DNA from 4 places in the Pantoea sp. SGAir0184 genome. Region 1 is predicted to be linked to each of the others. Evidence: predicted binding sites of a transcription regulator. Region 1 holds the regulator's gene; each other region holds the start of a gene.
What was found. The regulator PurR, encoded in region 1, represses purine synthesis genes. The targets are predictions, from matches to a motif close to CANGCAAACGTTTGCNTG.
Positions count from the first base shown of each region.

Region 2: the regulator PurR is predicted to act here: its motif matches at 3,295-3,312, upstream of C1N60_RS20010 (NCS2 family permease).
Region 3: the regulator PurR is predicted to act here: its motif matches at 2,680-2,697, upstream of gcvT (glycine cleavage system aminomethyltransferase GcvT).
Region 4: the regulator PurR is predicted to act here: its motif matches at 4,559-4,576, upstream of C1N60_RS17855 (nucleoside-specific channel-forming protein Tsx).

Region 1 covers NZ_CP028050.1:2,384,625-2,391,889, reverse strand. The annotation lists gene C1N60_RS11215 (riboflavin synthase) at 1-208, shown strand, start outside; gene cfa (cyclopropane fatty acyl phospholipid synthase) at 257-1,405, opposite strand; gene punC (purine nucleoside transporter PunC) at 1,716-2,918, opposite strand; gene punR (DNA-binding transcriptional activator PunR) at 3,028-3,939, shown strand; gene purR (HTH-type transcriptional repressor PurR) at 3,936-4,961, opposite strand; gene C1N60_RS11190 (cytochrome bd-I oxidase subunit CydH) at 5,235-5,324, shown strand; gene C1N60_RS11185 (C40 family peptidase) at 5,381-6,172, opposite strand; gene C1N60_RS11180 (Grx4 family monothiol glutaredoxin) at 6,539-6,871, shown strand; gene rnt (ribonuclease T) at 6,925-7,265, opposite strand, start outside.
Region 2 covers NZ_CP028050.1:4,231,623-4,238,887, reverse strand. The annotation lists gene C1N60_RS20025 (malonic semialdehyde reductase) at 1-276, shown strand, start outside; gene C1N60_RS20020 (flavin reductase family protein) at 318-827, opposite strand; gene C1N60_RS20015 (4'-phosphopantetheinyl transferase family protein) at 1,121-1,885, shown strand; gene C1N60_RS20010 (NCS2 family permease) at 1,913-3,226, opposite strand; gene yieH (6-phosphogluconate phosphatase) at 3,378-4,040, shown strand; gene C1N60_RS20000 (MFS transporter) at 4,189-5,427, opposite strand; gene phoU (phosphate signaling complex protein PhoU) at 5,547-6,281, opposite strand; gene pstB (phosphate ABC transporter ATP-binding protein PstB) at 6,296-7,069, opposite strand; gene pstA (phosphate ABC transporter permease PstA) at 7,114-7,265, opposite strand, start outside.
Region 3 covers NZ_CP028050.1:881,538-888,802, reverse strand. The annotation lists gene gcvP (aminomethyl-transferring glycine dehydrogenase) at 1-1,020, opposite strand, end outside; gene gcvH (glycine cleavage system protein GcvH) at 1,119-1,505, opposite strand; gene gcvT (glycine cleavage system aminomethyltransferase GcvT) at 1,528-2,625, opposite strand; gene ubiI (FAD-dependent 2-octaprenylphenol hydroxylase) at 3,180-4,382, opposite strand; gene ubiH (2-octaprenyl-6-methoxyphenyl hydroxylase) at 4,403-5,581, opposite strand; gene pepP (Xaa-Pro aminopeptidase) at 5,578-6,900, opposite strand; gene C1N60_RS04015 (YecA/YgfB family protein) at 6,951-7,265, opposite strand, start outside.
Region 4 covers NZ_CP028050.1:3,753,968-3,761,232, reverse strand. The annotation lists gene C1N60_RS17875 (M20 family metallopeptidase) at 1-574, opposite strand, end outside; gene C1N60_RS17870 (amidohydrolase) at 571-1,884, opposite strand; gene C1N60_RS17865 (LysR family transcriptional regulator) at 1,998-2,897, shown strand; gene yjdN (VOC family metalloprotein YjdN) at 2,969-3,406, shown strand; gene C1N60_RS17855 (nucleoside-specific channel-forming protein Tsx) at 3,452-4,318, opposite strand; gene C1N60_RS17850 (sensor histidine kinase) at 4,650-6,008, opposite strand; gene C1N60_RS17845 (response regulator) at 6,005-6,664, opposite strand; gene C1N60_RS17840 (helix-turn-helix domain-containing protein) at 6,854-7,222, shown strand.

The DNA.
Region 1 (7,265 bases):
CGGTGATGTCACCAAAAGTAAGTTCTGCGTGCACCTGATCCCGGAAACGCTGGAGCGCACCACGCTGGGCGCGAAGAAGCTGGGGCACCGGGTCAATATCGAAATCGATCCGCATACCCAGGCGATTGTCGACACCGTTGAACGTGTGCTGGCGCAGCGTGATGCCGCGGCCGCGCTGGTGGCACAAACGCTGCCGGACGCGGAGTAATCGCGAATAAAAAAGGCGCGGTAAGCGCCTTTTATCCTGGCTCGGAAATTAACGCGCCACGCGCAAACCGCCTTCGGCGCCGCGGCTGAAAACTACCTGCCACAGCTGAATATCCCGCGCGCGAAACGCACCGGCGCAGGCGTTGAGGTAATAGCTGAACATCCGTTCGAAACGCTCGCCATACTTCTCTGCCAGCTGCGGCCATGCCGCCTGAAATCGCTCGTACCAGGCCATCAGCGTGGTGTCATAATCCGCGCCGAAGTTGTGCCAGTCTTCCATGATGAAGTGGGATTCGCTGGCATCGGCGATCTGCCGTACCGACGGTAAACAGCCGTTGGGGAAAATGTATTTATCGATCCACGGGTCGACGTTCATGTCGGTTCTGATCGCCCCAATGGTGTGCAGCAAAAACAGGCCTTCCGGTTTCAGGTTACGATCAACCACATCGAAGTAGGTGGCATAGTTTTTCGGCCCGACGTGTTCGAACATGCCCACCGACACGATGCGGTCAAACTGCTGGTTCAAATCACGGTAATCCTGCAGCAGAATGGTCACATCCAGACCGGCACAGCGCTGCTGCGCCATTTTCTGCTGCTCGGCAGAGATAGTCACGCCATGCACTTTCACCCCGTAATGACGCGCGGCGAATTCCGCCAGTCCGCCCCAGCCGCAGCCGATATCAAGTAGCGTCATGCCCGGCTCAAGCTGCAGCTTGCGGCAGATCATATCCAGCTTGTCCTGCTGTGCCTGCTCCAGCGTTTCCGCGCTTTTCCAGTAGCCGCAGGAGTACTGCATAAACGGATCGAGCATCAGTGAAAACAGGTCGTTGCCAAGATCGTAGTGCTCTTTACCAACAATCCAGGCGCGTTTCTTTGACTGCAGATTGGTGAGGCGCGCCGCAGCAATGCGCAGCGTGTCTTTAAAATGGTGCGGTAACTGCTTATCCAGATGATGTTTCAGCACGCGGTGGAAGAACATATCCAGACGTTCGCACTCCCACCAGCCGTCCATGTAGCTTTCACCGAGGCCCAGCGATCCCTCCTGCAGGACCCGTTTGAAAAAATCCGCATGTCTGACCTGAATATCCCAGGGGCGTGTGCCGTTGATGTGAATGTCCGCCCGCTCCAGTAATTCATGGGCGATACGAAACCATTGGTTTTCTTCAAGGCTCACTTCTTCTATACACGATGAACTCATAGCTTCTCCATCACCTTTCCGATTTGAACCTGAGAAAAAGAATAGTCAAATTCCTCAGGCCTGTGAGAGAACTCACGGAAAATCCGTGCGCCAGATAGCCGACGTATTACAGAGGTATGAATCTGAATAGAAATGTCTGCCACAACTCCGGAGGTGAATATCGTGCAGACGCCATCCCAGCGACAGTGTCGCTAAAAAATACGCTCATTATGTTATTGATTTGTTGCAGAAATGCTGACCTACTGAGTATATGCTCACGCAGGTCAGTATTCAATGGCTTATCGTTAGTTTGCTAACGATAATCGTTGCCTTAGCAATTATCTTCGCAGGGACGGGAAGCGTGAGCAATATCACTTTGTGCGCTGGCGCTGCGCTGCCACAGGAAACCGGCCCAGGCGAGGATCACTGTCGCCACCATGACCAGCGTAGTATGTAACAGCGCCTGCTGCAGACCGGCGGAAACAATCAGGCTGGCGAGGAAGCATAAGCCCAGCTGCAGCAGATTCTGCAGGCCGGCCGCTTTGCCGGTGGCCTGCGGGAACGGGGCGAGGGCGCTGGACACCACAATCGGGTAAATCGCGCCATTGGCCAGCGCCATGCCGCAGAACGGCAGCAGCAGAGCCACCAGCGGCGGCGTAGTCATCAGCGCCACCGCAAACAGGCCCAGAATGCTTAGGCTGTAAATCATCAGCAACCACGGCAGCAGCTGCGCACCCTGAAAGCGATTCAGCAGTGCGCGACAGCTAAATCCGCCCAGCAGGAAGGCGATGGTCTGCGGAATATAGCTCAGGCCAATGTCCGCCGGGCTCAGACCCGCGGCGGCGAGGATAAACGGCGAGCCGGTCAGCCAGGCGAAGAAACTGGCGGAGCAGGCCGCATAAATCAGTACGTTACCGCTGTAAATACGCGTCGCCAGCAGCGTCAGCCAGCCCGGCTGTGGCGCGCTGTCGTGGCGCGCACGCGGCGCGCTGGCCAGTTTCAGCGTGCCGAACAGCAGCACCAGCGTCACCAGCGTGAGCGCGACGAAGATGGCGCGCCAGTGAAAATGGGCCATCAGCCAGGCGCCCAGCAGCGGCGCCAGCGCCGGTGACAGCGCCACCAGCGGCATAATCGTGGCAAACACTTTGTTGGCTTTGGCCTGCGGATAGCGATCAACCACCAGCGCCTGCCAGCTCACCGCTGCGGCGCACACGCCTACCGCCTGCACAAAACGCAGCGCCAGCATCAGCCAGACGTTAGTCACCCACAGCATGGCAAGACAGCTCAGCGCAAACAGGCTCAGGCCCGCCAGCAGAATGGGTTTACGGCCGAAGCGGTCCGACAGCACGCCCCACAGCACCTGCGCACAGGCAAAGCCGCCCAGAAACAGGCTCAGGCTGGCGCTGATGGTGCCCGGTGCGGAAGCAAAGTCGCGCTGCATGGCGCCGAAGGCGGGTAAATACATATCGGTGGCCAGAAAGCCGAGCATGCTCAGCACGGCAAGGTAAGGCAGAAATCCTTTGGATGACAGCATGGTTTTTCTCATTCGGCAGGTTGAACGGCGGGGAGTGTAAAAGGGTGCAGCGGGCTTTGTGAAACGCTAATATTTGCAGGGTGCTGTTAAAATTTTTGATGGGAAAACTATGTGGTCGGAATATGCACTTGAGGTGGTGGACGCGGTAGCGCGCACCGGCAGTTTTAGCGCGGCGGCGCAGGAGCTGCACCGCGTGCCCTCTGCCATCAGCTATACCGTGCGCCAGCTGGAAGGCTGGCTGGCGGTACCGCTGTTTGAGCGGCAGCATCGCGAAGTGGTGCTGACGGCAGCAGGCGAGCATTTTGTGCGTGAAGGGCGTTCTGTTATCAAAAAAATGCTGGCCACGCGCCGCCAGTGTCAGCAGCTGGCTAATGGCTGGCGCGGTCAGCTCAGTATCGCGGTAGATTGCATCGTCAAACCGCAGCGCACCCGCCAGCTGGTAAAGGATTTTTACCGCCATTTCCCCGATATGGAGCTGATCATCAGCTACGAAGTATTTAACGGCGTGTGGGACGCGCTGGCTGATGGTCGTGTCGATGTGGCGATTGGCGCCACCCAGGCCATTCCGGTCGGCGGCCGCTTCGCCTTTCAGGATATGGGCGCGCTCAACTGGCGCTGCGTGGTGAGTCCGCAGCATGCGCTGGCCCACAGTCCGCAGCTGGACGACGAAACCCTGCGCGCCTGGCCGTCGCTGGTGCTGGAAGATACGTCGCGCGCGCTGCCGCGCCGCATGACGTGGACGCTGGATAACCAGCGGCGGCTGGTGGTGCCGGAGTGGGAAACCGGGCTGGATTGCCTGCAGGCTGGATTGTGCGTGGGCATGGTGCCGGGACACCTGGCGCGCCCGCTGCTGGACAGCGGCGCGCTGGTGGAGCTGGCGTTGCCGCAGCCGTTTCCGGACAGCCCGTGTTGCGTCAGCTGGTCTGAGCAGCGCGCGTCACCGGCGCTGGCGTGGTTACTGGAATATCTGGGCGATGCGGAGACGCTGAACCACGAGTGGCTCAGCGAGAAGGTGGCTTAACGGCGGTAATCGCGGAACGGGCCATCGGCCACGGAGCGGCGCTCAATCAGCGTGGGCTGCACTTCAATGGTCTGCGGCTCTTCGCGTTTGCTGGTGATGCGGTCCAGCAGCATCTCCAGTGCCTTTTCCCCCAGCTGCGCTTTCGGCTGGTGCACGGTTGTCAGCGCCGGGGTGAAGTAGCGCGCGTTGCGCACATTGTCATAGCCAATTACCGAAATATCCTGCGGCACGCGCAGTCCCATCTCGTCGGCCGCGCAAATCGCGCCCATCGCCATGATATCGCCGCCGCAGAACACCGCCGTCGGGCGCTGTTTCTGGTTCAGGATCTGCTGCATTGCCTGATAACCTGACTCCGGTTCGAAGTCACCCTGCACAATCCACTCGGGACGGACGCTGATGCCCGCTTCCTGCATCGCCTGCAGAAAACCCGCATGACGGCCGCCACCGGTGTTGCGCTCCATCTGGCCAGGGATAGCACCGATATCGCGATGGCCGCGCTCAATCAGGTATCGCCCGGCGAGGTAACCGCCGTGGAACGCATTGTCCTGCACGGTATCGGTAAAGTCCCCGCGCGATTCGCCCCAGTCCATGACCACCATCGGGATATTGCGGTTCTCTTCCAGCATCTGCAGCAGATCGTCGGGATATTCGGAGCACATGACCAGCAGGCCATCGACGCGCTTTTGCGCCATCATTGACAAATAGGCACGCTGTTTTTGCAGATCGTTATGCGCGTTGCCAAGAATCAGCGTGTAACCACGCTCAAAGCAGTGATTCTCCACGGCTTCAATAATTTCGGCGAAGTAGGGCGCTTCGCTGGAGGTCGCCAGCAGGCCCAGCGTCTTGGTGTGATTCACCTTCAGGCTGCGGGCCACCGCGCTCGGTGAGTAGTGCAGCGCTTTAATCGCTTCCCATACGGCGTTACGCGTCTCTTCCGCGACAAAACGCGTTTTGTTGATGACATGCGAAACCGTGGTGGTTGAGACCCCGGCGCGTTTCGCCACATCTTTAATGGTTGCCATGAAAATGGTACTCCTGGGCTTATCGCAACTTACTGATAAGTATATTGTTAAACGTTTGCGTCTGCTAATGGTTTTGCGCCCTGAATATCAGGGCTAATCTGCTTAATCGGGCAGGAAAACATCCTTCAGCAGGCTGTCAATGCAGCATGCGCTAAATCTGTTGCGCAACGAAAGGCGGCGATTCTAGCAAGCCGGGGCGGATAACACGAGATTTTTGCCCATCACTGTGCGAAAATTATTTAACCATGCAAACTGTGTGACTAAGGAGTTGTGATGAGTACCGATTTAAAACTGGCATTGACCACCACCGCCGCTGCTCTGCTGATGATTATTGCCTTTAGCTTTACCGCCATTCTGCATTAATAAAAAAGCCGGTGCTGCTGAACAGCCACCGGCTTTTTTGTTGCGCAACGCTGAGCTTAGCGCACGGTTTTCGGCGTCATCATACGGCGTGCGCCAACGTAATGCTTCTGCCAGTAATCCTCGCCCAGCGCGCTAATCTGGATATCCTTACCGGTGCGCGGAGACTGAATGAATTTACCATTGCCCAGATAAACCCCGACATGGTCGGCGGTGCCGCGGTTGTTGATGCGGAAGAACACCAGATCGCCTTTCTCCAGCATCTCGCGCTTGATCGGCGCGGCGTCGCGCAGGTGATACATCTCATTGGCGGTACGGGGAAATTTAAACTTCACCAGATCTTTGTAGGCGTACCACACTAAACCACTGCAGTCGAAACCGGTGTGCGGTGAGGTGCCTCCCCACTGATACGGTTTACCCAGCTGGCCCATCAGTTTCGTCATCGCGGTTTCACGTGCTTTTTGATAGCGCAGGCGGTGGGCTTTGCTCATTTTAATGCCGCTCAGCTGCTGCACTTCATCATCAACGGCAACGTCACGCGATTTTTTCGCCAGCCGCTGATGACCATATTTTTTCGCACTGAGCTTAAGTGAGGATTTGCGCTGGGTGGTGTGCTGAAGTACCGTTTCGCTTTTGTGCTGTTTTTTCAGCCTGAACTTCTGTACCGACGTCAGGCGTGACTTTTTGCTGGTGGTTTTCACCGGGCGTCGTTTGCGACGCTCATCGTCACGCGCGTTCTTTTTCTCCGCTTTCTGCAAACTGGCATTAACCGGCGCATGCGGAGAAGCCGCCGCCACATTAAAGAACAGTTGGGCAAAAGCCAGTATGAAAAGCGTAATCAGTAAACGCATAGTCCGGTTACAGGTTAAGCCGTCGGCAGAAAGCCAGACCGCGGTAAAGTTAGAAAAATCTGATCGACGATCAGCACCGGGGCAATTCTAATCCACTTTTTTTGCAAAAGGTAAGGTCTTTTTCCATTAATCTGTCACGGTACTGAAAGTGGGGCAAAAATGAGCGATTTCAGCTGTTTAACCCAGCGGAATTATTGCTAATTATTAATTGATTAATGCTTATTAATGATATGAAAATGTTATTCGTGGCGCGCGAACTTAACAAACATGGCGATATGCGCCGGCTAAGGCAAAATCCCGTTTTCAGTCGCGGGGCGAAGTCGCTACAATAAACAAACACGAAGTGAAGGATTAAGGAAGGCAAAAATGAGTACTGTTGAAAAAATTCAGCGCCAGATCGCAGAAAACCCGATCCTGCTGTACATGAAAGGTTCGCCAAAACTGCCAAGCTGCGGTTTCTCTGCGCAGGCGGTACAGGCGCTGTCTGCCTGTGGTGAGCGCTTTGCGTACGTAGACATTCTGCAAAATCCGGATATCCGCGCTGAGTTACCGAAATACGCCAACTGGCCAACTTTCCCGCAGCTGTGGGTGGATGGCGAGCTGGTCGGCGGCTGTGACATCATCGTTGAGATGTTCCAGCGCGGCGAACTGCAACCGCTGATCAAAGAGACCGCTGAGAAGCACAAAGAAGCAGAATAAGAAAAAGGCCGACAGCAGTGTCGGCCTTTTTTTTGGCTGCGGTCTGACGGGCCTCAGGCTGAGGCATCGTCTTCGGCCGGCTCTTCACTCACCGCCAGCGGCCAGCCGCCGAGGCGTTTCCAGCGATTTACCAGTTCGCAAAACAGCGTGGCGGTCTGTTCGGTATCGTACAGCGCCGAGTGCGCCTGAGTGCTGTCAAAATCTATCCCCGCCGCTTTACAGGCCTTCGCCAGTACCGTTTGTCCCAGCACCAGCCCGCTCAGCGCGGCGGTGTCAAAGGTGGCGAACGGGTGAAACGGGTTACGCTTCATGCCGGTGCGCTCTGCCGCCGCCATCAGAAAATTATGATCAAAGGTGGCATTGTGCGCCACGATAATCGCCCGGTTACAGCCGC
Region 2 (7,265 bases), 1.8 Mb from region 1:
GCACGCAGCTGGTTTACCAGCAGCCCGGATTTGGCCAAAGAGACCGCGTTTCGCAACAGCAGCCTGCAGGCGGGCTATCTGATTCTGGCGGCCCGCTCGCTGGGACTGGATGCCGGCCCGATGTCCGGTTTTGATCCGGCTAAAGTTAACGCCGCGTTCTTCAGCGAAAATAACTGGCAGGTCAACTTACTGATCAACCTTGGCTATGGCGAAGCCAGTAAGCTGCATCCGCGCCTGCCGCGTCTGAGCTTTGACGAAGCCAGCAAATTTGCCTGATACGTTAAGCAGCGCAGCCGCACGACGCGCTGCGCCATGACTTAGCCCAGCGAGTGAAAACCGCTGTTGAAGTAGACCATCGGCGCTGTCGCTTCGCCCGGCAGCGCAATACCAACGATACGCGCCAGCAGCACGCTGTGGGTGTTCCACTCCACCGTTTTTTCCAGCTGACAATCGAAGCTCACCAGCGCATCAGCCAGCACGGGCGCGCCCGTATTAAGGGTTTGCCATTCACCGCTCTGGAAACGCTCAGCGCGGCGCGTCGGCGAGCTGAATTGCGCGCACAGGTCATCGTGCTGCTCGCGCAGAACGTTCACGGCAAAGTAGCCCGCCTGCAGAATGGCATCGTGGCTTGATGCGCTGCGGTTAACGCAGACCAGCAGGCTGGGCGGTTCCGCTGCCAGCGAGCTGACCGAGGTGGCGATCAGCCCGAACTTTTCTCCGCTGGATGAGGTGGTCACCAGCGAGACACCGGCAGTGAGACGGCGCATGCCGTGACGAAATTCATCCAGCGAGATCGATTCCTGGCGAGCAAGAGATGTAACAGACATAACAACTCCGACGTGCATGGTTTGCGATGCGCACGATTGGCAGATAGGTGAATAATTTAAGCACTTCATTGTGCAGCTCTTTCCTGTCCAAATCCTACACCACATCCGCCGCTTCGGCACCCCATCCGACACCAATGTGCAAAAGCCTCATATTCAATTGCAGCTCATGGCAATGAGATTCGCCTCGTCCTTATCTGAATTTACTGGCTATCCAGCGTAAGCCGGATGCAAACCCATGAGAAAATTCTTACAATAGCCCTGATGATTATCCGACCATTTTCACGGAGCGACAGATGGCTAGTCATTTTGTTCGTTGGGTGGTTAACCCGCCCCTCACCCCAGAGACCATGCGGGTTCCACAGGATGTGATGACCAGCGCCGGGCACCTGCCTGATAAGCGCCGCGGCCGCTTTCTTGCCGCACGCGCGCTGCTGGCCCAGCTGATGCTGCGCGTCTATGGTATTCGTGACCTGCCGCCGCTGATCGCCAGCAGCAGCGGTCGTCCCTGCTTTGCCGATCCTAATCTGCCTGACTTCAGTATCTCCTATGCCGGTAACATGGTCGGCGTGCTGCTGGCAGAAGAAGGCGGGCGCGCTGGCCTGGATATAGAAATCGTTCGGGCGCATAGCCGCCAGGCGCAGGATGCCCTCACGCAGGGGCTGTCATCGGGTGAAAAGGCGTGGATTAACGCCCAGCAGGATTTTATGGAAGCGGTGACGCAGATCTGGACGCTACGCCAGAGCATCCTCAAACTGACCGGCGAAGCAGATAGCGGTATTGATGCGCTGCGGCTGCATCCGGCGGCCGGCCGGCTGCGATCCAGCGTCTATCCCGATATTCAGGCGGTGTGTGATGCCGAGCCGACGCTGGTGTGGTCCTGCGCGCTGTCGCCCGGCACTGAGCGTTTACGGCTGTGGGAGATTGATGCGCAGCAACAGTGGCAGTCGCTGCGCGATGTGGAGATGAGCAAACCCAACATCGGGCCGCGCACCCTGCGCCTCACCAGCCTGCCCGGCGAGCGTGTCGCCAGTCAGCCGGAAGTCAGGCATCCCGGATAACCAGGCCGCACCCGCGGCCTGTTGCGTTTAGTGCGCGTCGATAAAAGCGATTTTCAGCACAAATAGCAGCGCCACCACCACCACGCACGGGCTGATTTCACGCCAGCGTCCGGTACCGAGTTTCATCACGCAGTAAGAGATAAAACCGAGCGCAATACCTTCGGTGATCGAGAAGCTGAACGGCATCATCGCCGCCGTGACAAACGCCGGCACCGCTTCGGTCAGATCGTCCCAGCGCACGCGCGCCAGCGAAGCCGTCATCAGTACGCCGACATAAATCAGCGCGCCAGCCGCCGCATAGGCGGGCACCATGGCAGCCAGCGGCGACAGGAACATCACCAGCAGGAACAGGATGCCGGTCACTACCGCCATCAGGCCGGTACGGCCACCAATCGCCACGCCGGATGAGCTTTCGATGTACGCCGTCACCGAAGAGGTGCCGATCAGCGAACCGGTGACGGAGCTGATGCTATCCACGTACAGTGCCTGTTTCATGCGCGGAAAAGTACCTTTCTCATCGGTCAGGCCCGCTTTATCGGTTACGCCAATCAGCGTACCGGATGAGTCAAACAGATTGACCAGCATGAAGGCGAAGATCACGCCCGCCATGCTTACGTTGAACGCGCCTTTGATATCGACCTGGCCGACCACCGAGGTGATGGCCGGCGGCGCGGCGAACAGCCCGGTAAACTTCACGTCGCCCAGCAGCAGACCGATCGCGGTGGTCACGACGATAGAGACCAGCACCGCCGCGTGGATGTTGCGCGACGCCAGAATCGCAATGATAAAGAAGCCGAGCGCGCCGAGTAGCACGTTGTGCGAGGCCAGGTTGCCGACGGTCACGATGGTGTCCGCGTTGGGCACAATAATGCCGGCATTTTTCAGCCCCATCATGGCGATGAACAGACCGATACCGGCGGTGATGCCCACGCGCAGGCTGAGCGGAATATTGGCGATCATCCAGTAGCGTACGCGCAGCAGCGTCAGGATCAGCAGCCCCAGCGCGCCCCAGAAGATCGCGCCCATACCAACCTGCCACGAGTAGCCCATCGCACCCACCACCACAAAGGCAAAGAAGGCGTTGAGGCCCATGGCCGGTGCCAGCGCCACCGGCAGATTGGCCACCAGCCCCATCAGGATGCTGCCGAACGCAGCAATCACGCAGGTGGTGACAAACACCGCCTGGGTGTCCATGCCTGCGGCACCAAGAATTTGCGGGTTAACGAAGACGATATACACCATCGTCAGGAAAGTAGTGAAACCGGCAATCACTTCAGTGCGCGCGGTGGTTCCGTGTTCCTGCAGCCTGAAAATACGCTGCAAAAGGCCCTGCTCGTTCATTTCGCTGTTCCGATGAAAAATTTATCGCCGCGTATCCTATAGACTTTAGCGCCGCAAAACACTGATTTTTCGCAACCGGTTGCCTGGGGTCGCTTTCTGCGCTGAGTGCGCTAGAGTGACAGCTTATTGTTTACTAAAAGGATGAGGCGCGATGTCAGTTGAATGTATCTTTTTTGATTGCGACGGCACGCTGGTCGACAGCGAAGTGATCTGCACGCAGTCCTACGTCAACACCTTTGCCCGTTACGGTATCGAACTCTCGCTGCAGCAGATGTTTGAGCAGTACAAAGGGGTGAAGCTTTACGACATCATCCGCGATGTGACGGCACAGCATCAGGTGACACTGCCGCTGGCTGAGGTGGAGAGTGCCTACCGCGCGGAAGTGGCGCGCCTGTTTGATCTTGATCTGCAGCCGATTGCCGGCGCCAGAGCGCTGGTGGAGCGCGTGAAGGTGCCGATGTGCGTGGTGTCGAACGGTACGGTGAAGAAGATGGAGCATTCACTGGGGCTGACCGGCATGCTGCCGTATCTGAGCGGACGCCTGTACAGCGGCTATGACATTAATCACTGGAAGCCGGATCCGGAGCTGATGTATCACGCGGCGGAACAGATGCAGGTGCCGATTGAAAAGTGCATTCTGGTGGATGATTCAGAGGCTGGCGCGCGGGCTGGCATCGCCGCTGGCATACCGGTGTTTTACTACTGTGCCGATGCACACAATCCGGTGATTGATCACCCGCTGGTGACGCGTTTTGACGATATGGCGCAGCTGCCAGCGCTGTGGCGTGCGCGTGGCTGGGATGTGGTCAGGTAAGTGCGCGCAGCCCCCTCATCCCAGCCTTCTCCCGCCAGCGGGAGAAGGGGCCGATCGAGCGGGGTTGAACAAAAGTGCCCACCCACATACCGCACCAGACGGTTCCCTCTCCCGTTTGCGGGAGAGGGTTAGGGTGAGGGGGAAAAAATCACCCAATCGCGCCCAGCGAATCCTCATTGCCCTGGCTTTTTGGCAGCAGGAACAGCGTGGCGACAATATCCAGCAGGTAAATCAGCGCCAGCAGCGTAATCGCAGCGGTGAACGAAATATGCGTGGCCAGCATGCCGATCACCAGCGGGCCGAAACCGCCGACGCCGCGGCCGAGGTTGAACAACACATTCTGCGCGGTGGCGCGCGCCTGCGGTGGGAAAGTGTCCGAGATCAGCGCGCCGTAGCCGCCAATCATGCCGTTAACAAACATCCCCATGATGGCACCGGTAAACAGCATCACCGTCGGGTCGCGCAGCTGGGCGTAAACCACCACCATCGCCACGGCGCCAAACTGGTACAGCAGGAAAATCTTCCAGCGCGCAAAGCGGTCCGCCAGCACGCCGAACAGCCAGATGCCGAACGTCATGCCCACTACCGTAACGGCCGTCCACAGGCCGGATTTGGTCAGGCTGAAGCCGAAGCTGGAAGAGAGATAACTTGGCATCCAGATCATCAGGCCGTAATAGCCAAAATTCTGCACCGAACAAAGAATCAAAATGCCGAGGCTAGCTTTGCTGGTGGCGCGATCGGCAAACAGCAGTTTAATGCGCGCGGAAAAGGAGAGCTGCGGAGTTTTTTCCACATGGCGGGTGAAGGCTTCCGGCTCGCCCATACTGCGGCGAATCACAAACGACACCAGCGCCGGCAGCAGGCCAACCAGGAACATACCGCGCCAGCCAATCACGCTCAGCAGCGGCGGTGTGATAAAGGCCGCCAGCAATACGCCGAGCTGCCAGCCGATACCGACCCACGCCGAGGCGCGGTTACGCTTCTCCTTCGGCCAGGCTTCGGCAATCAGCGCCATGCCGATGCCAAACTCACCGCCCAACCCCATGCCGGCCAGCGTACGATACGCCAGCAGATCCCAGTAGCCCTGCGCCACGGCGCACAGCCCGGTGAACAGCGAGAACATCAGGATCGTCACGGTCAGAATGCGGATGCGGCCGTAGCGATCGCTCAGATGACCAAACACAATGCCGCCGACCACCGCGCCGATCAGCGTCCAGGTCACCAGCGAACCGGCCTGCGACGCATCCAGCGCCAGCGACACGCTGATCGCCGGCAGCATAAATCCCAGAATCAGCAGATCAAATCCATCCATGGCATAGCCGCTGACGGCAGCCACCATCGCTTTCGCCGGCGTAACGGCGGTTTTGTTGTTATTTGCAGAGGACATAAAACAGCACCTGGCAGAAAAATGTGCGCCAAGTATAAAGAGAGCGGCAGGTTGAGAACAGGCAGAAATCAAGCGCACTGCCTGTCAGCCTCAGCGCTAACAGGCAGTCATCACGTCAATCAGGAGGGTTTATTGCTGCCGTCGTCGCCCGACAGCAGTTCATCCAGCTTGTCACCGCCAACGTGACGGAAATCCTGACCTTTCACGAAATAGAAGATAATTTCGCAGATGTTCTGGCAGCGGTCACCGATGCGCTCGATGGCGCGCGCGCAGAACAGCGCGGTGAGCACGCTGGGAATGGTGCGCGGATCTTCCATCATGTAGGTCATCAGCTGGCGCACAATACCTTCGTACTCTTTATCCACCTTTTTGTCTTCGCGGTAGATCTTGATGGCTTCATTGAGATCCATGCGCGCGAAGGCATCCAGCACGTCGTGCAGCATCTGCACGGTGTGATGCCCGAGCGACTCAAGGCTCACCAGCAGCGGCAGATGCTGCTGACCAAACTTCTCCAGCGCGGTACGGCTGATCTTCTCCGCCACGTCGCCGATGCGTTCCAGCTCCGAAATGGTTTTGATGATCGCCATCACCAGACGCAGGTCGCTGGCGGTAGGCTGACGCTTGGCGATGATGCGCACACAGGCTTCATCGATCTCCACTTCCATCATGTTGACCTTCTGGTCACCGTCAATCACCCGGCGCGCCAGTTCGCCATCCTGGTTATGCATCGCGGTGATGGCATCGGTAAGCTGCTGCTCCACCATGCCACCCATGATCATCACCTGAGTACGAATGTGCTCCAGCTCCGCGTTGAACTGACCGGAGATATGTTTGTTCAGATTTAAATTATCCATGTTTCTCTCCTGAATCAGCCGTAACGACCGGTGATGTAATCTTCTGTCTGCTTCTGCGCTGGCTTGGTAAACAGCGTGTCGGTGTCGCTGAACTCAATCAGCTCGCCCAGATACATAAACGCCGTGTGATCGGAACAGCGCGCCGCCTGCTGCATGTTATGAGTCACGATGACCACGGTGTAATCCTGCTTCAGCTCGGTGATCAGCTCTTCGATGCGTCCGGTAGAGATCGGATCCAGCGCCGAACATGGCTCATCCAGCAGCAGCACTTCCGGGCGAATCGCGATGCCGCGCGCGATGCACAGGCGCTGCTGCTGACCGCCGGAGAGACTGTAACCGCTCTGGTGCAGCTTGTCTTTGGTTTCATTCCACAGCGCGGCTTTGCTCAGCGCCCACTGCACGCGCTCATCCATATCGGCACGCGACAGCTTCTCAAACAGCCGCACGCCAAAGGCGATGTTGTCATAAATCGACATCGGAAACGGCGTCGGCTTCTGGAACACCATGCCGACGCGCGCGCGCAGCAGGGCGATATCCTGATGCGATGCCAGAATGTTGTCGCCATCCAGCAGAATTTCACCCTCAGCACGCTGCTCCGGATAGAGCGAGTACATTTTGTTGAAGGTGCGCAGCAGGGTGGATTTGCCGCAGCCCGACGGACCGATAAACGCCGTCACCTGGTTTTTGGCGATATCCAGATTAATGTTCTTCAGCGCGTGGAACTTACCGTAGTGGAAGTTCAGATTGCGCACCTGAATTTTACCGGCAGAAGGAGTTGCCATACTCATTGCTCATCTCTCATGTGCAGCGCCGCCGAAGCCGCGCCGGAAAATTAGTGTTTGCCTTTGGCGAAAATCACGCGCGCCACGATGTTCAGCAGCAGCACGCACAGCGTAATAATCAGCACACCGGCCCACGCCAGGCTCTGCCATTCGGCAAACGGGCTCATGGCGAATTTGAAGATGGTCACCGGCAGGTTGGCCA
Region 3 (7,265 bases), 1.5 Mb from region 1:
CAGCACCTGTGAGGTACAGATGTTGGAGTTGGCTTTCTCACGGCGGATATGCTGTTCGCGCGTCTGCATCGCCATGCGCAGTGCAGTGTTACCTGCGGCATCGCGTGACACACCGATGATACGGCCCGGCATGGAGCGCTTGTGCTCATCACGGCTGGCAAAGAAGGCCGCGTGCGGACCGCCGTAGCCCATCGGTACGCCAAAGCGCTGGGCGGAACCAAAGACGATATCAGCACCCTGTTTGCCCGGCGCTTCCAGCTGCACCAGCGCCATGAAATCCGCCGCCACGCTCACCACCACTTTGCGGCTTTTCAGCTCAGCAATCAGTTCACGGTAGTCGTGCACTTCTCCGCTGGTACCGACCTGCTGCAGCAGCACGCCAAACAGATCGTCGTGCTCGCGGGCTTTTTCGGCGCGATCAATAATCAGCTCAAAGCCAAAGGTTTCAGCGCGGGTGCGCACCACATCCAGCGTTTGCGGATGGATGTCATCGGCGATAAAGAATTTGGTCGCGTTTTTCAGCTTGCTGACGCGTTTAGCCATCGCCATCGCTTCGGCGGCCGCGGTGGCTTCATCCAGCAGCGAAGCTGAAGCGATATCCAGCCCGGTGAGATCGAGCGTCAGGGTCTGGAAATTGAGCAGCGCTTCCAGACGGCCCTGCGACACTTCCGGCTGATACGGCGTGTACGCCGTGTACCAGCCCGGGTTTTCCAGCATGTTGCGCAGAATCACCGGCGGGGTGATCACGGCGCTGTAACCCATTCCAATCCAGGATTTGTAACGCTGATTCTGGCTGGCAATGGCTTTCAGCTCTGCCAGCGCCTGCTGTTCAGTCGCGGCATCGCCTACCGCCGGCGGGCCTGGCAGCTGGATATCAGCAGGCACAATTGAAGCGATCAGCGAAGCCAGCGAGCTGGCACCAATCGCTTCCAGCATGGTGGCCTGCTGCGCGGCATCAGGACCGATATGGCGCTCAATAAAAGCACCGTTATGTTCGAGCTGGCTGAGAGTCTGGGTCATTTACAGTACATCCTGAATCGGGCTGGGTGACAAAATGGCATTAAATCAGGCAGATAAAAAAGAAGGCACCGCAGTGCGGCACCTTCCGAGACTACCGGTTACTCGTCGATGGACTTTTTATAGGCCTCGGCATCGAGCATCGCGTCGAGCTCGGACTCGTCGCTGGCTTTGATGCGGAACAGCCAGCCGGCGGCGTACGGTTCGCTGTTCACCAGCTCCGGGGCATCGCCCAGCTCTTCGTTGACCGCCACGATTTCACCGCTCAGCGGGGCATAGATATCCGATGCCGCTTTCACGGATTCGGCTACCGCACAGTCGTCACCGACGGCAAAGCTGGCGCCCACGTCAGGCAGGTCGACAAACACCATGTCGCCCAGCAGTTCCTGCGCGTGTTCGGTGATGCCCACGGTAAACGTACCGTCAGCTTCTTTACGCACCCACTCGTGGCTATCACGGTACTTCAATTCATTTGGCACATTGCTCATCGCCATTTCTCCTGAAAAAAAATTACTGAGCGACCGGCTTGCCGGCGCGAACAAAAATAGGTTTAGTCACTTTCACCGGCATTTCACGATTGCGGATTTCAACAATCGCCTGCTCACCGATACTGGCCGGCACGCGCGCCAGCGCAATGCTATAGCCCAGCGTTGGCGAGAAGGAGCCGCTGGTAATGATGCCCTGCTGCGGCTGGCCCTGCGCATCGGTAAAGCGCACCGTCAGACCGTTACGCAGCACGCCTTTTTCGGTCATCACCAGCCCGACCAGTTTTTCCGTGCCGTTCTCGCGCTGCGCTTCCAGCGCTTCACGGCCAATGAAATCACGGTCGCCGGGCTCCCAGCTGATGGTCCAGCCCATGTTGGCGGCCAGCGGCGAAACGCCTTCATCCATCTCCTGACCATACAGATTCATGCCAGCTTCGAGACGCAGCGTATCGCGTGCGCCCAGTCCGGCTGGTTTCACGCCCGCGGCCAGCAGCTGCTGCCAGAAATCTGCGGCCTGAGCGGCAGGCAGGGCGATTTCATAACCGGCTTCACCGGTATAACCGGTCGTGGCGATAAACAGATCGCCGGCCTGTACGCCAAAGAACGGCTTCATGCCTGCAACCGCGTCACGCTGTGCCGCGCTAAACAGGCTCTGTGCTTTTTGCTGCGCGTTCGGTCCCTGAACGGCGATCAGCGCCAGATCGTCACGCTCGGTGAGCGCAACCCCAAACGGCTGCGCATGCTCAGCGATCCACGCCAGATCCTTCTCGCGCGTGGCGGAGTTGACCACCAGGCGGAAGAAATCCTCGCTCATAAAGTAAACAATTAAGTCATCAATGACGCCAGCTGAAGCATTCAGCATGCCGGTATAGAGGGCTTTGCCGGGCTGAGTCAGTTTGGCGACGTCGTTGGCTAGCAGGTAACGCAGAAATTCACGGGTGCGCGCGCCGTGCAGATCGACAATGGTCATGTGGGAAACGTCAAACATTCCGGCATCGTTGCGCACCGCGTGGTGTTCATCCATTTGCGAGCCGTAGTGCAGCGGCATCATCCAGCCGTGGAAGTCCACCATGCGGGCACCGCAGGCCTGATGCTGTTCGAATAGAGGCGTTTGCTGAGTCATAACCATCCTGTGAAGACAAGTGAGTGTGACGCGCCTGCGCCGTCAGTTTTGAGCGACGCAAACGTTCTCTTTACGCTGAAGTTACCACCGAATACGGCAATTAACCATAAGGAAAACGAGGGTGAAACCTTATCATCCTTTGTGCTGCCCCGGCAGCCACGCCAGCATATCTCACTGCATTTATGTGATTTACCGCGCATATAATTCACCTGTTGCGCAGTAATTCAGCCGAATAATGGAAGCCGTGCCGCAGACAAGGGAAATGGTTCGGGGGCGAGAAACATTTTGGATTAGTTAAAGTAATGCGAATTGAGGCCTGAAATTAGAATAAATCAAATGAAGGGCAATTTGGGTGCAGCGATGCACAATAATGGTGCCGGGGCGGGTTTTGCAGTGACGTTACCGGGTGCGCACAGGGTCGCGATGGGTAGGGACAACGCTGTGCAGTTCGGTGATTCATAAGCGGCAGCCGACTGCCACGCCCACCCTTGAGGGGATCGCGTAACGTCAGTGCAGGAAAAACGGCACCTGAAACGGTGCCGTAATAAGGAGGGTTAGCGGATCCAGCCGGGCAGGTCGTTGAGGCCCATGGCCTGCTTCAGCAGTAACGGCTTCACGCCAGGCAGCGTGTCGGCCAGCTTCAGCCCGACGTCGCGCAGCAGTTTTTTTGCCGGATGGTGCCCGGCAAACAGCTCACGGAAACCCTGCATGCCGGCCAGCATCAGCGCTGCGCTGTGCTTGCGGCTGCGTTCATAACGCCGCAAATAGAGATGCTGGCCGATATCTTTGCCCTGCTGATGCAGACGGCGGATTTCACCAATCAGCTCGGCGGCATCCATAAAGCCGAGGTTAACCCCCTGCCCGGCCAGCGGATGGATGGTATGCGCCGCATCGCCCACCAGCGCCAGCCGGTGCGCAGCAAAGTTGCGGGCGTAACGCGCCGTCAGCGGAAAGGTTTTACGTTCGCTTTCCACCTGGCAAAGACCAAGGCGCATATCGAATGCCACCGACAGCTGCTGGTTAAACAGCGCTTCCGGCATGGATTGCAGTCGCGCCGCTTCCTGCGGTGACAGCGACCAGACGATGGAGCACAGGTGCGGATTCTGCATCGGCAGGAAGGCCAGAATGCCGTCGCCGTGGAACACCTGGCGCGCGATGGCATCGTGCGGCATATCGGTGCGTACATTGGCCACCAGCGCGTGATGTTCGTAATCCCAGAAGGTGATCGGGATATCCGCTTTGTCACGCAGCCACGAGTTGGCCCCGTCCGCAGCAATCAGCAGGCGCGCGCTCATCATGCTGCCGTCCTGCAGGGTAATAAAGGCTTCGTTATCGCCAAACGCCACCTGCTGCAGCTGAGCCGGCGCAATCAGCGTCACGTCGCTACACTGGCTGGCGCGCTGCCACAGCGCACTGTGAATCACCTCGTTTTCAATGATATGTCCGAGGTGCGACAGCCCCTGTTGCTCGTCATCAAAGCTGATCGAGCCAAAGCTGTCCTGATCCCACACTTCCATGCCGTGATACGCGCTGGCGCGCAGCGCGAGAATGGTGGACCAGACATCGAGTTTTTGCAGCAGACGCTCGCTGGCGGCGTTGATGGCCGAGACGCGAACCGACGCTGGCGCCGCCGCATCAAATTGTGGCTCAGGCGCTTTTTCCAGCACCGCAACGCGCAGGCCGCTGCCCTGTAAGCCACAGGCCACCGCCAGACCGACCATGCCGCCACCGGCAATCGCCACATCAAATGTTTGCATTGCTGCCCCTTAATTCATGCTTAACGCTTAACCCAGCCGAGCGTGCGCACGGCAAGTGGGTTTCGCAGCCATGGCAGGTAGTCCATTGCCACCAGCCCAAGATTTCGTCCTGCCACCAGCGGGGCATAACGGTTGGCGAACAGCCGCACCAGACCGTCGGTGACGCCAATGGTCGCCGCACGATCCGGCTGGCGGCGCGCAGCAAAATGGTGCAACACCGCGTGGCTGCCCGGATCCTGCTGATGACGATGCGCCGCCGCAAGGGTTTCCGCCAGCGACATCACATCGCGCAGTCCGAGGTTAAAGCCCTGCCCGGCGATCGGATGCAGCGTCTGCGCCGCATTGCCGACCAGCGCCAGCCGGTGCGTCACCTGACGCTCTGCGGTCTGCAGCGCCAGCGGATAGATTTCGCGCTGGCCGGCGTGAGTAAAGCGCCCCAGCCGCCAGCCAAAGGCGCGCTGTAATTCATGCAGGAAGGTGGCATCGTCCCACTGCTTAACCGTGGCTTCGGCGGCCGCCGGATGACACCACACCAGCGACAGACGGTTGCCGGACATTGGCAGCAGCGCCAGCGGGCCATGCTGCGTGAAGCGCTCAAACGCGCGGCCCTGATGCGGCAACTGCGTCGCGACGTTGGCAATCACCGCCAGCTGCTGGTAGTCGTCGCGCTGCCAGCGCATGCCGCAGGATGCTGCCAGCGGCGAGCGTGCGCCGTCAGCGGCCACCAGCAGCGCGCCCTGTAACGTTGCGCCGCTGCTGAGCGTCGCCTGCACGCTATCGGCGCTGCGGGTTACTGAGGTAACGTGATCCGGGCAGCACAGCGTCACGCCGGGTGCCTCACGCAGACGTTTAAACAGGCGCTGTCCCACGTCATACAGCTCGACCACGTTGCCCAACGCCGACAGCTGATAATCCTCAGACTGCAGCTGAACAAACCCGCTGTGCCCGCGATCGGAAACGTGGATGTGGGTAATGGGCGTGGCGCAATCCGCCAGCGACCGCCACAGGTCAATTTCCGCCAGCTGCTGACAGGTGCCCGCCGCCAGCGCGATGGCGCGCCCGTCAAAGCCCGGGTGCGCGCGGCTGTCCGGCTGATGACGTTCAATCAGCGTCACCGGCAACTGGCCCTGCGTCAGATGCGAAATCGCCAGTGCCAGCGTGGCGCCGGTCATGCCGCCGCCTGCAATCAGGATACTCATACGCTGCGCGCCGCCGCCATCAGTGCTTCGATCGCCTCAGCGTCTTTTACCACGCTGTCGGTCAGGTTTTCATTACCGTCGGCGGTGATAACGATGTCGTCTTCGATACGGATACCGATGCCGCGATATTGTGCCGGCACTTTGGCATCCGGCGCGATATACAGGCCCGGTTCAACGGTGAGCACCATGCCGGGCTCAAGCAGGCGGTCGCGGCTGGGCGTGCCGTAGTGGCCGACGTCATGCACGTCCAGCCCCAGCCAGTGACCAAGGCCGTGCATAAAGAACGGACGGTGCGCCTGCTCTTCAAACAGCGTATCGATATTGCCTTCCAGAATGCCCAGATCGACCAGACCGGTGATCATGATACGCACCACTTCGTCGTTGACTTCATGGATGCTGATGCCCGGGCGGAACATCGACAGCGCCTTATACAGCGAGGCGAGCACGATGTCGTAGATCTCGCGCTGCGGCTGGCTGAATTTACCGTTAACCGGGAAGGTGCGGGTAATATCGCCGGCGTAGCCATGGAATTCGCAACCGGCATCAATCAGCACCAGATCGCCGTCGCGCATTTCGCTTTCGTTTTCGGTGTAGTGCAGAATGCAGCCGTTCTCACCGGAGCCCACAATGGTGTTGTAAGACGGAAAGCGCGCGCCGTGGCGGGTGAATTCGTGATGGATTTCGCCTTCCAGCTGATACTCAAACATGCCGGGACGGCACGCCTGCATCGCACGGGTATGTGCCAGCGCGCTGATTTTTCCTGCGCGGCGCAGAATGGCGATCTCGTCTTCGCTTTTAAACAGGCGCATCTCATGCACCCAGGGACGCCAGTCGGTCAGCGTCGACGGCGCGCTGAGGTTTTGCCGGAAACCACGGCGCAATTTCTCCAGCGCGCTGAACACCAGCGTATCCGCTTCCGCGTATTCACCCTGTGCGTGATAGACCACATCGAGTCCGTTGAGCAGCTGGTGCAGCTGCTCGTCAATCGCATCCCACGGCAGCGCGCGGTCAACGCCCAGCTTCGCCGGTGCGGCTTCCTGACCAAGCCGACGCCCGAACCAGATCTCGGCCGTCAGGTCGCGTACGCGGTTAAACAGCACGCTGTGGTTATGATTGTCATCGCTCTTAATTAATACCAGCAGCGCCTGCGGCTCGTTGAAACCGGTGAAGTACCAGAAGTCGCTGTTCTGGCGAAAGGGATATTCGGTGTCGTTGCTGCGCGTCACTTCAGGTGCAGCAAAAATCAAAGCCGCGCTGCCGGGCGCCATGCGGGCGATCAGCGCCTGACGACGTTGCCGGAAAGTTTCCAGTGTAATCATATTTGCACTCCCTGTAGAAAACGGGCAGCGACCTGCCCACGATGACGCGCTTAGTGTAGCGTAGGTTTTTGCACTTCCGGTGCGGTCGGCGTGCGTGGCCGGGTGAAGGTGTCATGGCACAGCAGCGCGGCAACGCGCACGTACTCAATCACCTCTTCCAGCGACTGTTCGAGCTCTTCCTGATCTTCATCTTCATCGTAGCCAAGTTGCGCAATGGTGCGCAGATCGTCAATCGCTTCGCCGGTCTCACCGGTCACTTTGTCCAGCTTCGGCTGCGTCACGCCCAGGCCCAGCAGGAAGTGATTGACCCAGCCGGCCAGCGCGTCAGCACGATCGAACACCGTGATGTCTTCCTCATCCGGCAG
Region 4 (7,265 bases), 1.4 Mb from region 1:
AGTGAAACGCCGCCTGAATATTGGCGAGGGTGCTGAGGTTGAACATGCCGCTGAAGCCTTCCGGGTGCCAGGTCACGGCAGCATCGACATCATCAAACAGCCCCTCGCGCACCATAAAGGTTTTACCCGAGCCGCCCTCCTCGCCAGGGCAGCCGTAAAAGCGCAGCGTGCCGCGTCCGCCCTGTTCTGCCCACCAGGCTTTGATGGCGAAAGCGGCGGCCAGGCCGGCGGTACCGAGCAGGTTGTGGCCGCAGCCGTGACCGTTGCCGTTTTCCACCAGCGGCTCAGGCGTGGCGCAGCCCGCCTGCTGGCTCAGGCCGGCCAACGCATCAAACTCGCCGAGGATGGCGATCACCGGCTGGCCGTGGCCGATTGAGGCGATAAACGCGGTGTCGAGACCGCCGACGCCGCGCTCGACCTCAAACCCCTCCTGCGCCAGCGCATCGGCCAGCAGCGCAGACGATTGCGTCTCTTCGAAACGGGTTTCCGGCACGTCCCAGATGGCATCGCTGAGGGCACTGAAACGCGCCTGGTGCTGGTCGATGTAACGATCGATGAAGTCGTGTGCGCTCATCGGGCACCGCCGAATTGCGTCTGATTAAGCGCCAGCGTAGCCAGCATCTGCACGGCAGTAGCCATCACCGCTTCATCAAAGTCGAACCGCGCATTGTGATGGCCCGCCGCCAGCTCGCAGCCGAAGATGACGTAAGACGCCTGGCCGCCGCGCTGCTGCACGCGCTCCATCATGTAGGTAGCATCTTCGGAACCGGCCGCCTGCTGTTTGCTGTCTATCACCGAACTGAACAGGCCGGTCGCCTCGGCCTGCTGATGGATAAAACTGACCCACGCCGGGCTCGGCGTGCAGCTGCGTGCACCGCCCATCAGCGTGACCTCGTGCTCAACGCCGTACATCGCCGCGGCACCGGCAATCACGCGCAGCGCCTGTTGATAGATATCGTCGTTGACCTGATTACTCGCGCCGCGCGTTTCCACCTTCATCAGCGCAACATCCGGCACTACGTTGCGTCCGCTGCCGGCCTGTAAGACACCAACGTTAACGCGCGCCACGCCGCCGCTGTGCTGCGGCAGAGTGTGCAGCGCCAGCGTGGCCTGCGCCGCCGCCAGCAGCGCGTTGCGTCCCTCTTCCGGTTTGCCACCGGCATGCGCGCCGACCCCGGTAAAACGCACGTCCAGCTTGGTCGTGGCGAGAAAGCTGTCGCTGCCGCAGACGATCTCGCCCGGCGGCACGCCGGTTCCAAGGTGAATGGCGGTGAACAGATCGACATCATCAAGTACGCCCGCGGCCACCATGGCTTTGGCACCGCGTACGCCTTCTTCGGCCGGCTGAAAAATGAGTTTTATGCGACCGCTCAGCTGGTGCTTCATCGCCATCAGCACGCCCGCCAGCGCCAGACCTATGGTGGTGTGACCGTCGTGGCCGCAGGCGTGCATCATGCCGGGATTGCACGAGGCGAAGCCTTCGCGCGTCGGCAGGTGATCGGCGGCGGCGCTTTCCGTCTGGTCGAGCGCGTCCATATCAACACGAAAGCCCATCACCGGACCGGGACGTCCGGTGTCCAGCGTTGCCACCACGCCGCAGAAACCGCCGGAGAAGTGGGGCAGCCATTGTGGCAATGCGCCCTGCTGCAGCGCCCGCGCTTCCTGCTGCGCCAGCACTTCAGCAGACGGCAGACCCATGCGCGCATCGGCATCAATCACCTCACGGCCCAGCTGCAGCTGATAACCAAGACGATGCAGCTCTTCCGCCACCAGCGTGGCGGTGCGGAACTCCAGCCAGCCGGATTCAGCATACTGGTGCAGGTCGCGGCGCCATGTCTGCATCTGCGGTATCCGCGCGTTGACGAGGTCGGAAAGGGTGTTCATCGGCTGTTCCTTAGTGTTGGTTTTTTATGCATTCAACCGAATCTACACAATGGTATTAAGGCGCATAAGATGCGAATATCTTGTGACCGATAGACAACGGTTATCACCTGATCATGGCGGCCAATCTCAAACTTCATCAGCTGCGCGCCTTTGTTGACGTGGCGCGCCAGGGCAGTATTCGCGCCGCCAGCCGGCTGTCGGGCCTGTCACAGCCGGCGTTAACCAAAGCGATTCAGGAACTGGAGCTGGTGCTGGGCGCGCGCCTGTTCGAGCGTCGTCAGCAGGGCGTGATGCTGACCGATGTCGGTGAAACCTTTTTTCGTCATGCCTGTCTGGTGCTGGAGGAACTGCGTGTGGCGCAGGAGGATATCCAGCAGCGGCTCGGTCTGGCCGGTGGCAAAGTGAATATTGGGGTGGGCGGCAGCATTGCGCGTACCGTGATGCCGCAGGTGATAACCCAGTTTCATCGTGAGTATCCACTGGTGAAAGTGCGTATCGTTGAGGGCCAGCTGGTGTCGATGGTGCATGAACTGCGTCAGGGCGCGCTGGATTTCACCATCAATACCTACGACCGGCATCACTTCGATCAGGAGCTGATTTTCGAGCGGCTGATGCAGCGCGAGTATCAGGTGGTGATGCGTAAAGGGCATCCGATGGCGCATGCGCGCTCGCTGGCCGAGTTGCAACATTGCGACTGGACCATGCCGACGCCGCAGGGCAGTTATTACCGACTGCTGCATGACCTGTTCGGTGAGCGCGGCATGGCACCCAAAATCGCGGTGACCTGCGAGACCTTTATGGCCTGCACCAGCCTGGTGGCGAAGAGTGATTTTGTCAGCATCATTTCGCGCGACGTGATTGAAGACCCTACGCACGGCGGGCAGCTGATCGCGCTGGATCTCGACGATCCGCTGCCGAAAGCCACCTTTTATCTAATTCAGCGTAAAGACACCGCGCTGACGCCGATGAGCGCTTACATGGCGCAGCTGTTCCGCCGCTACTGCCAGCCGTGACGGGCGAAAAACTGCATCGTCTACACTTTAGGTGTACGACACGCGTTTACGCACTCTCAACGGAGGTTACGATGCAGGTGAGTCCTTATTTATTTCTCTACGGCCGCTGTGAAGAAGCAATTGCCTTCTATCTGGAAGCCACCGGCGGTGAAATTCTGCAAAAAATGACGTTTGGCGATATGCCGGAGCAGGGCGAACAGGTGGGCGATCGGTCGGCGCCGCCGCTACCGCCGGAAAAGATTATGCATGCGCATCTGCGCATTGGTCAGGGCGAGCTGATGCTGAGTGATGGCAATACCGCTCAGCCACCGGCGTCCGAACATGCCGGTTATGCGGTGAGCCTGGCCACGCCAGATGAAGCGGAGGGTAAAGCCTGGTTTGATAAGCTCTCTGCGGGCGGCAAAGTGACCACTGAATGGCAGAAAACCTTCTGGTCGAACGGCTTCGGGATGTTTATCGATAAGTTTGGCATCCCATGGCGCATCAACGTGGTGAAGCCACAGGCGTAACAGACTGGCGTGGCCGCGATGGTAAGCGGCCACGCCGGAAGCGGTTTAGAAGTTGTAACCCACCACCAGGTAGTAACCCCAGCCGGTTGATTTCACTTCAAACGGACCGTTGCCGAAGTTTAGCTCCTGACCATCAGCCCACTGGCCGCCATTGTGGAAGTAACGCGCCACGGTAGAGACATGCCAGTGATCGTAGTTCAGCGACAGAATGTGGCTGGAAGCAATCGAGTTGCTGGTGCGCGAGCGGTCAGACTTGTCACGCAGATCGGAACCCCAGTCAAAGTTGGTGAAGCCGATATAGCTCAGCTTGCCGCCCCACAGGTCGGTAATCGGTACAAAGTATTTCACCTTGAAGCGATAACCATCCCAGCTATTTTCATTCGCCGCGCCGTAGTTTTCCCACTGGTATTTCGCGTACACGTTCAGTGACAGGCCGATATCGCTATGGGTATCGATGTCAGTACCCAGACCCATGTACCAGGTGTTCTGACGGCTATCGCTGTTGCGACCCATGTCGTAGATGTAGTTGTTTGCGAAGTACCACTCTTTGAACGGTCCGAATGCCAGGCTGGTGCCGGTCAGCTTATCGATGGAGAAGCGTGGCTCAATTTCCATGAACATCGGCGAACCGTGGTCAAAAATACCGTTGGCATTGCTGTTACCCACGCCAAAGAAGTTGGTCAGGTCAAGGTAGCCGTAGAAATCAAACCAGTCCTTTTTAGTAAAGGCTTCGTATTCGAGATACACATCATTGTTGAACTGGGGTCCGAAGCGGGTGTGATAACTGCCTACCACGTTCACGCTCTGATGCCACCAGTCAGAAAGGTACTGCGGATCGCTTTCCGCCGCCTGTGCGGCGCCGGTCCAGCTACTGGCCAGTAAGGCCCCTGCTATCAGTGTTTTAAATTTCATTATTTTTTAACCACTTGCTCGTGATCGCCGCGCAAATGCTGCGATCGGGTGAAATCGATCCCAGGGGATGGGCAGTGTGCTGTTGTCGCCGGTCTGACGCGCCGGATTTTCAGGCCCGCGTAATGTGCCTGTAACAGAGCGATAGAAAATAGATTTTGATCACGTTTGTCAAAAAGTGTTGCATTTCGATTCAGTAAATATGTGAGGTTGATCACATAAAGGCCGTGTAACGAACGGAACCCCGCAACCGTTTACGTTGTCGGGATACGCAGAGAACTGGCGGGAGAAGAAAATAGCCGGCGCGGATTATCGCGCCGGAGGAGGGAAGACGTCAGGGTAGGGTAACGCGCACCTGCAGGCCACACACTTCACCCTGCGGGTTCAGGCAATTCGACAGAGCCACCTGCATCTGATGCTTTTGCGCCACGCTGCGCACGATCGACAATCCCAAGCCGCTGCCCTGCGCCTGGACATCCGGCGAGCGGGTAAAGCGATCGAAGGCGCGCTCAATAAACGACTCCGGCATGCCGGGGCCGTTATCGACAATATCCACTACCGTATGATGACCGACGCGATGCAGCAGCACATCCACCAGGCTGCCTTCCGGCGTGTGCAGCATGGCGTTGCCGATCAGGTTATCAAACAGGCTGCGCAGATCGGAGCGGCTGGCGTGCAGACGATAGTGCGCGGTGCCGTTGAAGCCGATATCAATGCCGCGCTTGTCAGCCACCACCATCAGCTGCTCAATGCTCTCCTTCAGCAGGTCATCAAGCTCAATGGTCTCGACGCTGGCGACCACGGACTGATCCTCCTGGCGTGAAATATTCAGCAACTGCGTCACCAGATGGCGCGTGCGCGTGACGCCCGCTTCCAGCTGATCAAACTGGCGGCTGGCTTCGCCCGGCAGGATGTGCTGACGCAGGTTCTCCAGCTGTAACGTGACGGCGGTGACCGGCGTGCGCAGTTCATGCGCGGCATCCTCAAGGAACTGGCGTTGTGACGACCAGGCCGCGCGTAGTTTATCCAGTAGCGAGTTATAAGCATCGACCAGCGGCAGCACTTCGTCCGGCAGACCGTCCGGCGACACGCTGTGCGGATGCAGGGTTTCCTGCGCCGCAATCTGGCGCGACGCCACGCGCAGATCGCGCGTAATGGCCCGCACCACCAGCCAGATCACCAGCAGCGACAGCGGCATCATCAGGATGAGCGGAATGATGGCGGAGAGTACGCGTTTCACCATCAAGCTCTTCATATAGCCGACGTTGTGCAGCACCTGAATATTGCCGATCTCACTGCCCAGCTCGCCGGGACGGGTGTAAACGCGCCACTGGCAGTCATCGCCGCAGTCGCCAACTTTTAAATCTGACCAGCCTTTTTTGCTCTGCAGGGGCGCGTGCAGCGCCGGCCAGGAACTGGCGCGCAGGTGATTATTGGTGTCCCAGAGCTGAACGATATAGGTACTTTTCAGCTTCTCCTGCTGCATCACCATCGGCATCAGTGCCGGCATGCGCTGGCTGCTTGACCAGGCATCGGCAATTTTGGCGAGCTGGTCGTCCTTCATGGTGCCCATCATGTCGCCATAGCAGTGGTAGAAATACCAGGTGACACCGCCGATCATCGCCAGATGCAGCAGCACCAGCGTGGCCAGCAGTTTGTTGCGCAGCGACCGCATAAACGTAAAGGATCTCATATTGCCGGCACCCGCCAGCCCAGACCGCGCACGTTGCGAATCACTTCGTTATCGAGTTTGCGCCGCATGCCGTGAATCAGCACGTCCACGGCGTTGCTGGTGACCTCTTCGCCCCAGCCGTAGATGCGGTTTTCTAACTGCTCACGCGACAGGATCGCCCCTGGGCGTTCCAGCAGCGCATAGAGCAGGGCGTATTCACGTGCGGTTAGCTGCTCGCGCTGGCCTTTGTACAGCACTTCACGCGTCATCATATCGAGCTGCACGTCGCCGTTGCCCAGCAGGGAGTCCGCCGCACCGTGGCGGCGTCGGGTGATGGCTCGCATACGCGCCAGAACCTCTTGCAGATCAAAGGGTTTGAGTAAGTAGTCATCGGCGCCACTGTCCAGGCCCTGGATGCGCTGCTGCACGGTATCACGCGCGGTCAGCACCAGCACCGGCGTCATGTCACCGCGCGTGCGCGCACGGCGCAGCACATTGATGCCATCTTCACGCGGTAAACCGAGATCGAGCAGGACGCAGGTATAACCGCCTTCCTGCCAGGCGTTGCTGGCAAATACGCCGTCACGCACCCAGTCCACCGACCAGCCGGCGGCCTCCAGCGCCTGCTGCAGGTTGGCGCCGATCATTTCATCATCTTCTACCAGCAGCACACGCATGATGCCCTCCTGAATAACTTGTCGCAGTGTAGCGCCCGATAATTAGCGCAGAATTAACCTGGTGCGCTGTTTCGTCGGGAAAGCCGTTTTTTTGCTTGCTAATTCTGCGCTAATTTTCTGCTAATTAAGGGATAAATTTAACGCGCTACAGTGACGTCACTGGACATTTTACCGACGCCGGAGGAAGTCATGAATCAGCGCGAATTTATCCGTAGTTTGCTGGAGTGGATTGAAAAAAACTTAGGGCACGATCTGCATCTGGATGAAGTAGCACGCCGCTCGGGATATTCCCGCTGGCATCTGCAACGTCTGTTCCGTCAGCACACCGGTTTTTCACTGGCAGAATACATTCGCCAGCGCCGGCTGACTGAGTCAGCGCTCACGCTGATCAACAGTGATGAGGCGATTTTGCAGGTAGCGATGAGCTACGGCTTTGATACCCAACAGGCTTACACCCGCACCTTTAAAAATTATTTCCGCGTCACGCCAGGCCAGCTGCGGCGTCAGCGTCGCGTCGAGCCGGACCGCCTGCTGTTTCCGTTAGCGGTGGCGGTGTGACATCCCTCGCCCGATTTGCCGTGGCCGCTGCGTAACGGGAAAT